Linked DNA regions of Paracoccus pantotrophus. The protein of the gene in region 2 binds, or shares a complex with, the protein of the main gene of each other region. Links are inferred from orthologs where the notes say so. Each region holds a gene or a part of one and is shown on either strand. Other genes may lie near its edges.

The links. Proteins that work in one complex are often made in the same cells at the same time.
Region 1: the proteins of dinB (region 2) and dnaN are in contact, whole or in part, in a solved structure (PDB 1OK7), measured with the Escherichia coli proteins. The link is inferred for Paracoccus pantotrophus from one-to-one orthologs.

What each region holds. Positions count from the first base shown.
Region 1 is NZ_CP044423.1:1,424,062-1,427,706, forward strand. Bases 1-2,922 are described here. They hold dnaN (DNA polymerase III subunit beta), read left to right. Parts: upstream 1-863; coding sequence 864-1,982; downstream 1,983-2,922. Other genes in these bases: dnaA (chromosomal replication initiator protein DnaA), read left to right, coding at 1-772; recF (DNA replication/repair protein RecF), read left to right, coding at 1,979-2,922. Also shown: more of recF, read left to right, coding at 2,923-3,061; xth (exodeoxyribonuclease III), read right to left, coding at 3,209-3,645. UniProt on the Escherichia coli protein: Confers DNA tethering and processivity to DNA polymerases and other proteins. Acts as a clamp, forming a ring around DNA (a reaction catalyzed by the clamp-loading complex) which diffuses in an ATP-independent manner freely and bidirectionally along dsDNA.
Region 2 is NZ_CP044426.1:1,552,792-1,560,691, forward strand. What follows is about bases 2,761-5,759. They hold dinB (DNA polymerase IV), read right to left. Parts: upstream 4,808-5,759; coding sequence 3,713-4,807; downstream 2,761-3,712. Other genes in these bases: ESD82_RS18200 (tellurite resistance TerB family protein), read left to right, coding at 2,799-3,722; ygfZ (CAF17-like 4Fe-4S cluster assembly/insertion protein YgfZ), read right to left, coding at 4,804-5,520. In the rest of the region: ESD82_RS18185 (VOC family protein), read right to left, coding at 1-219; YghX family hydrolase, read right to left, coding at 271-1,161; tuf (elongation factor Tu), read right to left, coding at 1,413-2,588; ESD82_RS18220 (pyridoxal-phosphate-dependent aminotransferase family protein), read left to right, coding at 7,499-7,900. UniProt on the Escherichia coli protein: Poorly processive, error-prone DNA polymerase involved in translesion repair and untargeted mutagenesis. Copies undamaged DNA at stalled replication forks, which arise in vivo from mismatched or misaligned primer ends.

The sequences.
Region 1 (3,645 bases), on a different replicon or contig from region 2:
CCGCACGGTGATGGATTTCAAGGAACTGTTCCGCACCGTTTCGGTGCTGATGGTCGACGACGTGCAGTTCATCGCCGGCAAGGATTCCACGCAGGAGGAATTCTTCCACACCTTCAACACCCTGGTGGACCAGGGCAAGCAGATCGTCATCTCGGCCGACCGCGCGCCGGGCGAGATCAAGGACATGGAGGAGCGCATCAAGTCGCGCCTGCAATGCGGCCTGGTCGTGGATCTGCACCCGACCGATTACGAGCTGCGCCTGGGCATCCTGCAAAGCAAGACCGACAGTTTCCGCGCCCAGTATCCCGGCTTGCAGATCGCGCCGGGCGTGCTGGAATTCCTGGCCCATCGCATCACCTCGAACGTCCGGGTACTGGAGGGCGCGCTGCAGCGGCTTTTCGCCTTTGCCAGCCTGATGGGGCGCGAGATCACGCTGGACATGACCCAGGAATGCCTGGCCGACATTCTGCGCGCCAACGACCGCAAGGTCTCGATCGAGGAGATCCAGCGCAAGGTTGCCGAGCATTACAACATCCGCCTGGCCGACATGATCGGGCCCAAGCGGGTGCGCACCGTTGCCCGGCCGCGGCAGATCGCCATGTACCTGTCCAAGCAGATGACCTCGCGCAGCCTGCCCGAGATCGGGCGCCGCTTCGGCGGGCGCGACCATACCACCATCATGCATGGCGTGAAGAAGATCGAGGAGCTGCGCAGCGCCGACCGCAGCCTGGCCGAGGATATCGACCTGCTGCGCCGCCTGCTGGAGGCGTGAACGCATCCGCTTGACCTTGCGCGGGATTGTGCCACATTGGCGCCCCGCGTCGCCGGGTGCGGGAGAGGCCAGAACGACATAAGGGTTGACCATGAAATTTTCGATCGAACGTGCCGATCTGGTGAAGGCCGTTTCCCAGGCCCAGTCCGTCGTCGAACGCCGCAACACCATTCCGATCCTGGCCAATGTGCTGATCGAAGCCACGCCCGAAGGCGTCAGCTTCCGCGCCACCGACCTGGATACCGAGATCGTGGACCGCGCCGCGGCGCAGGTCGAGCGGCCCGGCGCCACCACCGTCTCGGCCGGGATGCTCAACGACATCGCCCGCAAGCTGCCGGACGGCGCGCTGGTGCAGCTTAGCCTGGATGCCGCCTCGGGACGGCTTTCGGTGCAGGCGGGACGGTCGAACTTCAGCCTGGCGACGCTGCCGCGCGAGGATTTCCCGGTCATGTCCTCGTCGGAATACAGCGCGAATTTCTCGGCCCCCGCGGCGGTTCTGCGCCGGCTGTTCGACAAGTCGAAATTCGCCATCTCGAACGAGGAGACCCGCTATTACCTGAACGGCGTCTACATGCATGTCGCGCAGGCCGAGGACGGGCCCAGCCTGCGCTGCGTCGCGACCGACGGCCACCGGCTGGCCCGGATCGACGCGCCGCTGCCCATGGGCGCCGAGGACATGCCGGGGGTGATCGTGCCGCGCAAGACCGTGGCCGAGCTGCGCAAGCTGCTGGACGACGACGAGGCCGAGATCGCCGTCTCGGTCAGCGAGACCAAGGTGCGCTTCGCCACGCCCACCATCACGCTGACCTCGAAGGTGATCGACGGCACCTTCCCGGATTATTCCCGCGTGATCCCCGCAGGCAACGCGCGCAAGCTGGAAGTCGATGCCGGCGATTTCGCCAAGGCGGTGGACCGGGTGGCCACCGTCAGCAGCGAACGTTCGCGCGCCGTCAAGCTGTCCCTGGACGAGGACCGGCTGGTGCTGTCGGTGAATGCCCCCGACGCCGGCGCGGCGGACGAGGAACTGCCGGTCGCCTATGCCGACGAGCCGCTGGAGATCGGCTTCAACGCCAAATACCTGCACGAGATCGCCAGCCAGATCGAGCGCGAGAACGCGGTGTTCCTGTTCAACGGCTCGGGCGACGCGGCGCTGATCCGCGAGGGCGGCGACACCAGCGCGGTCTATGTCGTCATGCCGATGCGCGTGTGACGCTGACCCGGCTGCACCTGACCCAGTTCCGCAGCTGGGCCAGGCTGGAGATCGAGGCCGACCGCCGCCCCGTCGCCATCCATGGCCCGAACGGGGCGGGCAAGACCAATATCCTGGAAGCCATCTCGATGCTCTCGCCCGGGCGGGGCATGCGCGGCGCCGCGCCCGGCGACCAGGCCCGCAAGGGGCCGGATGTCGGCTGGCAGATCCGCGCCCGGATCGGCGAACAGGAGGTCGCGACCCGCGCCCTGCCCGGCCAGCCGCGCGAGGTGGTGATCGACGACAAGCCCGCGACCCAGCTGGCGCTTGGCCGGCTGATGCGGGTGATCTGGCTGACCCCCGCCATGGACCGGCTGTGGACCGATGCGCCCGAACAGCGGCGGCGTTTCCTGGACCGGATCACGCTCAGCTTCGCGCCGGGCCATGCCGAGGATGCGCTGGCCTATGACAAGGCCATGCGCGAGCGCAACCGGCTGCTGCGCGACGAGGTGCGCGACGCCGGCTGGTATCGCGCGCTGGAGACGCAGATGGCCGAGGCGGGCGCGGCGCTGACGCGCAACCGGCTGGAGGCCATCGCCCGGATCATGGCGGCGCAGGATGGGGCCGGGACCACCTTTCCCTCGGCCAGCCTGGCCCTGCTGCCGGGCGAAGGCGCGGCCGACGACCCCGACGCACCGAGCATCGCCGCCCGCCTGGCCGAGGGGCGCAACCGCGACATGGCGGCCGGCCGCACGCTGAACGGCCCGCATCGCGCCGATCTGGGCGCGCATTGGGGGCCGCAGGCCATGCCCGCCGCGCTATCCTCGACCGGCGAGCAAAAGGCGCTGCTGCTGTCGCTGATCCTGGCCAATGCCCGCGCGCTGGAGGGTGAAAGCCCGGTGCTGCTGCTGGACGAAGTCGCGGCGCATCTGGATGCCGACCGCCGCGCAGCACTTTACGACGAGATCTGCGCTCTCGATGCGCAAGCCTGGCTGACCGGGACCGGGCCGGAGCTGTTCGAGGCGCTGCGCGGCCGGGCACAGACCCTTGCGGTCGCGCGCGAGGGCGACATGTCGCTGCTGATCGGGGACGGCATGTGAGGGGCCGGACCCCATGCGGACGGCCCTCAATCTGCCGGCCCGGCTGCCCCGGCGCGATGGACAGCCAGGCGCGAGAACGGGCTCTCCGTCCCGGCCGCCGAGGGGTCGCCGAGGTTCTTTTGGGTATTTGTCAAACGGTGAAGCGCATCAGGCGTCGAGATCGATCCAGACCGGGACATGGTCGCTGGGCTTGTCCTTGGCGCGTTCGTCGCGGTCGATGCCGACGTCGATCAGCAGGTCGGCGGCTTGCGGCGACAGCAGCACATGGTCGATGCGGATGCCGTTGTCCCTTTGCCAGGCGCCCGCCTGGTAGTCCCAGAAGGTGAAGGGACCGCGCGTGCTGCCCGGATGGCGCAGACGCACCGCATCGGCCCAGCCGTCAAAGAGGATGCGGCGCAACGCGGCGCGGCTTTCGGGCTGGAACAGCGCATCGTCCAGCCATTTTTCCGGGAAAGCGGCGTCGCGGGGTTCGGGGATGACGTTGTAATCGCCCAGCATCACCGCCGGCATCTCGGTCGCCAGCAGCGCCTTGCCCCGCGCGCGCAGCCGCTCCATCCAGGCCAGCTTGTAGTCGAATTTCGGCC
Region 2 (7,900 bases):
GGCAAAGGCGACATGAGTGCCCGGACCGGCAGACCGGCCGCTGCCGATCCAGAAGAACGGCTTGCCCTCGCGGCCATAGCCCAGATGCGCGCCATGGCCGCCGGTCATCTCTTCGGTCACCTCCATCAGCAGCCCGATGCCCAGCGGCACCAGCGCCCGGTCGTAGAAAGCGCGCGAGCGGGCCAGGTCCGAGACGGGAAATCCGATATGGTCGATCATGCGAAATCTCCTTTCCCGGCAAGGATCGCCCCGTCCTGCTGACAATTCGCGTCAGGAGAGCTTTGCGGCGAAGAAATCCAGCGTCCGCTGCCAGGCCAGTTCCGCCGCCGCCTCGTCGTAGCGCGGCGTTGTGTCATTGTGGAAGCCGTGCTGGGTGCCGGGATAGAAAAAGGCCTGGTATTCCTTGCCATGCTCCTTCAGCGCCGCCTCATAGGCCGGCCAGCCCTCGTTCACGCGCTCGTCGTGCTCGGCATAATGCAGCATCAGCGGCGCCTGGATCTGCGCCACTTCCTCGGGACGGGGCTGGCGGCCGTAGAAGGGTACCGAGGCGGCCAGTTCGGGATAGGCCACCGCCAGCGCGTTGCAGACCCCGCCGCCATAGCAGAAGCCGACCGCGCCGACCTTGCCGGTCGAATCGGCATGGTCGCGCAGGAATTCATGGGCGGCAAAGAAATCCTCCATCAGCTTCACCGGGTCGAGGCCGGCCTGCATCTCGCGCCCCTGCTCGTCATTGCCGGGATAGCCGCCAAGCGGGCTCAACCCGTCCGGCCCGAAGGCCAGGTAGCCCGCCTTGCCCAGGCGACGCACGACATCCTCGATATAGGGGTTCAGCCCGCGGTTCTCGTGCACCACCAGCACGGCGGGCAGCTTGCCCTGCGCCCCGGCCGGCCGCGCCATCAGCCCGCTGATGCGGCCATTGCCCGCGGGGCTGTCATAGCTCACGGCCTGGGTCGCGATGGCGGGGTCGTCGGGCGGTACCTGCTGGGCCAGGGCGTAATTTGGCCGCAGCGCCTCGAAGATCGCCGCGGCGCTCATCCCGGCGGTGGCGAATTGCGCCGCCTGCACCATGAACTCCCGCTTGCCGATGCGCCCATGCACATAGCCGTCGAAGATCTCGAGGATGCGGGGATGGAAATCGGAAGCCTTCCTGCGTTCGGTCATCGTCCTCTCCCTTTGCCTGCTGGCGCAAGGATAGCATGAAAAACCCTCTCCGGCCCCTCTCCCGCGCGTCCGCTTTGCCTTGCTTCTTTCTTGCCGAAATATCCCGGGGTCCGGGGCAGCGCCCCGGCTGCCGCGCCGCGGCAAGCAGAAAGGCCGCCCCCTGCGGAGCGGCCCCTCATCGCGATATCCCTCGCGGGATCACCCGATGATCCCGGGCGGGGCAGCGGCGCAGGGCCGCCGCCCCCGCCAGATCACTTCAGGATCTTCGACACCACGCCGGCGCCGACCGTGCGGCCGCCCTCGCGGATGGCGAAGCGCAGCTTCTCCTCCATCGCGATCGGCGCGATCAGCTCCACCGTGAACTTCAGGTTGTCGCCCGGCATCACCATCTCGGTGCCCTCGGGAAGCTTCACCGTCCCGGTCACGTCCGTCGTGCGGAAGTAGAACTGCGGACGGTAGTTCGCGAAGAACGGCGTGTGCCGGCCACCCTCTTCCTTGGTCAGGATATAGGCCTCGGCCTCGAACTCGGTATGCGGCGTCACCGAGCCGGGCTTGGCCAGAACCTGGCCGCGCTCGACGCCGTCGCGCTCGATGCCGCGCAGCAGCGCGCCGATGTTGTCGCCGGCTTCCCCGCGGTCCAGCAGCTTGCGGAACATCTCGACACCGGTGCAGGTCGTCTTCTTCGTCGGGCGGATGCCGACGATCTCGAGCTCGTCGCCCACGTTCACCGCGCCGCGCTCGACACGGCCGGTCACAACCGTGCCGCGGCCCGAGATCGAGAACACGTCCTCGATCGGCATCAGGAACGGCAGGTCAACCGCACGCTCGGGCGTCGGGATGTATTCGTCCACCGCCGCGATCAGCGCGCGGATCGAATCCTCGCCGATCTCCTTGTCGCGGCCTTCCAGCGCCGCCAGCGCCGAACCCTTGATGATCGGGATGTCGTCGCCGGGATAGTCGTAGGAGGACAGCAGCTCGCGCACTTCCATCTCGACCAGTTCCAGCAGTTCCGGATCGTCCACCTGGTCGACCTTGTTCAGGTAGACGACCATGTAGGGGATGCCGACCTGACGGCCCAGCAGGATGTGCTCGCGCGTCTGCGGCATCGGGCCGTCCGCCGCGTTCACCACCAGGATCGCGCCGTCCATCTGCGCGGCGCCCGTGATCATGTTCTTCACGTAGTCCGCGTGGCCGGGGCAGTCCACGTGGGCGTAGTGCCGGTTCTCCGATTCGTATTCCACATGCGCGGTCGAGATCGTGATGCCACGCGCACGCTCCTCGGGAGCGCCGTCGATCTGGTCATAGGCCTTGAATTCACCGAAATACTTGGTGATCGCAGCCGTCAGCGTCGTCTTGCCGTGGTCAACGTGACCGATCGTCCCGATGTTGACGTGCGGTTTCGTCCGTTCAAACTTTGCCTTTGCCATCATGGCCTCCTATCGGGGGGGCCACCCGCGCGACAGCCCCCGTCGTGAAACATCCGCCGCGACTTATAATCGTGCCGGGGAAAAATCAAGGGCGGCTGGGCCTTTGCCGCGGGGCCTGTGGCGGTGGAACCGGAGCCCGGCGAATACGTTGGAATTGTGCAAAGAAGGCTGCCCGGCCCGGCGGCCCCGCAACGCTTTCGGAGGAACGAGATGAGCCTGATGAAATCCCTCGCCCGCGTCGCGGCTGGCGTCATGCTGGCCAAGGGGATCGGAACCATGATGAAGAACGCCCAGAACCGGCCGCCATCGGGTGGCGGGCGCAGTTCGGGCGGGTTGCTCGACGAACTGTTCGGCAACAATACCGGGCAGGCCGGCGACCGCCGCAGCGGCTCGGGCGGGCTGGGCGACATGCTGGGCCAGGTGCTGGGCGGGCGCAGCGGCGGCGCCACCGTCGTGGGCGGCGGCGCGCCCTATGGCGGGCCGAACTCTTCCCGCCACACCGGCGCGGCCCAGGGCGGGCTGGGCGGGTTGCTCGACCAGTTGACCGGCGGGCGCGGCAGCACGGGATCGGGCGTGCTGGGCGGCGCGGCGGCGGGCGGCCTCGGCGGGGTGCTGGGCGATCTGCTGGGCGGTCGCGGCGCGCAGCCGCAGGGCCATGCCCCTCAGGCCGGCGGCCTGGCGCAAAAGGACGCCCAGCCGCAGAACGACGCCAGTTTCGGCGAGCTTTTCAACGAGGCGCTGGCCAGCGGCGACGAGCCCACGACCGCCCCCACCCCGGAACAGAACGCCCTGGCCGGGCTGATGCTGAAGGCAATGATCCAAGCCGCGAAATCCGATGGCGAGATCGACGAGAACGAAAAGGCCAAGCTGATGGCCGAGTTCGGCGAACTGGACGACGAGGAACGCGCCTTCATCCGCGAGCAGATGACCGCCCCGGTCGATGCCGAGGCCCTGGCGCGCGAGGTGCCGCAGGGTTTCGGCCCGCAGGTCTATCTGATGTCGCTGATGGCGATCGAGTTCGACAACCGCAAGGAGGCCGAATACCTGCACAGGCTGGCGCAGGGCCTCGGCCTCGACAAGGAGACGGTGAACGGCATCCACCAGAAGGTCGGGGTCATCAACCTCTACGCCTGATCGAACAGGCCCAGCTGGCGCGGCGGCTCGTCCTGCCGCGCCTCCTCCAGCCCCGACAGCGTGATGCCCAGAAGCCGCACCCCATGCGGATCGGCAAAGACCGGCGCCAGAAGGTCGCGGGCCATCTCCAGCATCTCGTCGCGGCTTTCGACGGCGCGCGGCAGCGAGCGCGCGCGGGTGATCTGGCGGAAATCGCCGTATTTCACCTTCAGCGTCACCGTGCGGCCCCGACGCGCGGCGGATGCGGCATGGCGCCAGACCTTGTCGGCCAGCTCGGCCAGCGCCTCATGCGCGGCGGCCAGATCGCGCAGGTCCTCGAAATAGGTATTCTCGGCGCCGATGCTCTTGCGGATGCGGTTGGGCTTGACCTCGCGCGTGTCGATGCCGCGGGCGATGTGCCAGTAATAGCTGCCCGACTTGCCAAAACGCGCGGTCAGGAACTCCAGGCTCTGCCGGGCCAGGTCGGCGCCGGTCAGGATGCCATGCGCCTGCATCCGCGCCGCCGTGGCCGGGCCGATGCCGTGAAAGCGGCCGATGGGCAGGCCTTGCACGAACGCTGCCCCGGCCTCGGGCGGGATCACGAACAGCCCGTCCGGCTTGCGCTGGTCCGAGGCCAGCTTGGCCAGGAACTTGTTGTAGCTGACCCCGGCCGAGGCGGTCAGCCCGGTCGCCTGCCGGATGCGCGCCCGGATCTCCTGCGCGATGCGGGTGGCGGTGCGGCCGGCCAGGTGATCGGTCAGGTCCAGATAGGCCTCGTCCAGCGACAGCGGCTCGACCAGCGGGGTGTATTCGGCAAAGATCGCGCGGACCTGCTGGCTGACGGCGCGATAGACGTCGAAGCGCGGCTTCACGAAGACCAGTTCGGGGCAGAGCCGCATCGCCCGCATCGAGGGCATGGCCGAGCGCACGCCATAGCGCCGCGCCTCGTAGCTGGCCGCCGCCACCACGCCGCGCTGGATGCCGCCCACCGCGACCGGCCGCCCGCGCAGCTCCGGGTTGTCGCGCTGCTCGACCGAGGCATAGAAGGCGTCCATGTCCACATGCACGATGCGGCGGACGCGCTCCCCGGCCGGCCCGGTCGTCATGGGATGATGCGGGCGTCCCCCGCCGTCAATCCCTCGCCCATGCGGTCGAAGCGCATATGGGCGATGGCGCGCCCGCCGGACTGGGTGAAAAGCGTGCCGGCCTCGCGCCCGTCCGCCATCAGGATCGGCGTGCCGACAGGGGCCGCGCCCTCGATCCCGACCGTCACCAGCCCCTTGCGCAATTCGGTCTTGTGCTTCATCCGCGCCGTGACCTCTTGCCCGACATAGCAGCCCTTGCGGAAATCGACGCCATGCAGGCGCTCGAACCCGGCTTCCAGGATGAAGGTCTCGTTCGGGATCAGCTCGACCAGGGTTTCGGGGATGCAATGTTCGACCCGGATGGCATCCCAGTCGGTGCCGTCATCCCCCTCGGCCCCGTAAAGCCGCCAGCCGAGCGCCTCATGCCGCGGGTCCATGATCGCTCCCTCGGGCGCCAGCCCGGTGCCGCGGGCGACGGCCAGATCCGTCGGCTCGATCGCGACCTTCGAGCGCAGCCGATACATCGACAGCCGCCGCATCAGGTCGTCCGCCATCCGCGCATCGACATCGACCAGCAGCCGCTCCTCCTCCGGTACGACCAGGAAATCGGCCAGGTACTTGCCCTGCGGCGTCAAGAGCGCCGCCCAAGCCGGGACCGGACCGACCTTGTTGGTCACCAGCCCTTGCAGGAAATCGACCCGATCCTCGCCCGAAACCGCCAGAATGCGCCGCATCAATCCTCTCCGAATTGCAACCGGACCAGCGCGGCATAGGCGCCGCCCCGGGCCATAAGCTGGTCATGGCTGCCCTCTTCGACAACCCGGCCGGCCTCGACCACCACGATCTTGTCGGCCTGCCGCACGGTCGAAAGCCGGTGCGCGATGACCAGCGTGGTGCGCCCGGCCGAAAGCTCGTCCAGCGCCTGCTGCACCACCCGCTCGCTTTGCGCGTCCAATGCGCTGGTCGCCTCGTCCAGAAGCAGGATCGGCGCGTTGCGCAGCACGGCGCGGGCGATGGCGACGCGCTGGCGCTGCCCCCCGACAGGGCCGAGCCGCGCGGGCCGGCCGGCGTGTCCAGCCCCAGGGGCAGCCCATCGGTGAAATCGGCGACATGGGCGGCCACGACGGCGCGGCGCAGCGCCTCGTCATCCTGTGCGCCGCCCAGCAGGATGTTCTCGCGCAGCGTCTCGTCGAACAGCGCCGCATCCTGGCTGACGGTCGAGAACTGGTCGCGCAACACCCCCAGGTCGAATTCGCGCAGGGGCACGCCGCCCAGGGTGATCTGCCCAGATTCTGGATCAACAAGCCGCGTCAACAGGTTGAAGACGGTGGATTTCCCTGCCCCGAGGGCCCGACCAGCGCGGTGGTCCTGCCCGCCTCGGCGGTGAAGGTCAGCCCGTTCAGCACCGGATGGTTGTCATAGGCCAGCCGCACGTCCCGGAAACGAATGGTGGTATCGGGAGGCGGCTCGCGCCGCAGCCCCGAGGTGATGGCGGGCCGCATGTCCAGCACGGCATAGATCCGCTCCAGGCTCGCCGCGGCGATCTGCCAGGTGCCGGTCAAGGCCCCCAGCCGGCGCAAGGGCTGGAAGGCCAGCGCCATGGCGGTAAAGAAGGACATGAAGTCGCCGACCGTTCGCTCGCCCCGCGTCACCTCGGCCCCGCCAAGCGCCAGCACGCCGATGAAGCCCAGGCCGGTCACGACATCGACCAGCGCCGGCACCGTGGCGCCGATGCCCGACATCTTGACCTCGGCCTGGCGGATGCGGGCGACGATCTGGGCAAAGCGGCCAGCCTGGTAATCCTCCATGCGGTTCAGCTTGACGGCGTTGATGCCGTGCAGCACCTCGTCCAGCCGGGTGGCGCGCTGGCTGGCATTGACGCGGTTCTGCCGCATCTTGCGCCGGATATAGCGCTGCACCAGCAGCGTCGGCAGGATCAGAAGCGGCGCACCGACCAGCGCCGCCATGGTCCACCAGGGATCGACGGCCAGCGCCACCCCGAACAGCGACACCAGCGACACCATGTCCCGTCCCGCCCCCGCGATGAAGGTGGACCACACCCCCTGCACCGCGACGGAATCGCCCTGCACCCGCTCGATCAGCGCGCCGGGCGGGTTCTGTTGGAAAAAGCCGCCGTCCAGCGTCATGATATGGCGCAAGAGATCGGTCTGCATGCTGGTCGAGACCGCCAGCGAGACCGAGGTCATCAGGCTGCGGTTGATGACGAAGGTGGTGGCGCGGATCAGGAACAGCGCGAAGATCGCGCCGCCGACCCACCAGATCGCATCGGTATCGCCGCCAACGAAGACCCGGTCGAACAGCGGCTTCAGCATCCAGCTGAGCATGCCCAGGGTCGAGCCCTCGATGACCAGGAACAGCAGCGCCAGCAGGATGCGGCCCGAATAGGGCCGCAGATAGTCGCGCCACATGCGGGCGAACAGATTGGCCGTCCTGTGAATCCTGTCCGCCATCGCGCCCCCGGAACCTCGGTTCGGCCCAAGGGATAAGGCGCAAGCCGCGCGGGGGCAACCCGCCGCCACGCTCTGCCCGCCACGTCCAGCCGACGGCATGCAGCGGCCCCGCGCTTCTTCGTTCCGCAAATACCCCTGCGACCGCGCAACCGACCCGGGCTTCGCCGCCCGGCCCCGTGCGCCCCGTTGACCTTGCGCGGGGCCATCCTACCGATGGCGGGTCATCAGAAAGGCATCCTCCATGAGCTTTGCCCACGGCCGCGCCGTCCTTGCCATTCCCGGCCCCTCGCCCGTCCCCGACCGCGTGCTGCGCGCCATGCACCGGGCCTCGCCCGACATCTACGGCCCGGAACTGGCGGCCGAGAACCGCGCCATGATCGCCGGGCTCAAACGGCTGGCCGGCACCGCGGGCCATGTCGCGCCCTATATCGGCAACGGCCATGCCGGATGGGAGGCGGCCAATGTCAACCTGCTCGACCGGGGCGAGCGGGCGCTGGCGCTGGTCTCGGGCCATTTCGGCCGTTCCTGGGCTGCTTCGGCCCGCGCGCTGGGGATCGAGGTCGAGGAACTGGACTTCGGCCTGGCGCCCCCCGACCCGCAGCGCCTGGCCGACCGGCTGGCGCAGGACCGCGAGGGGCGGGTC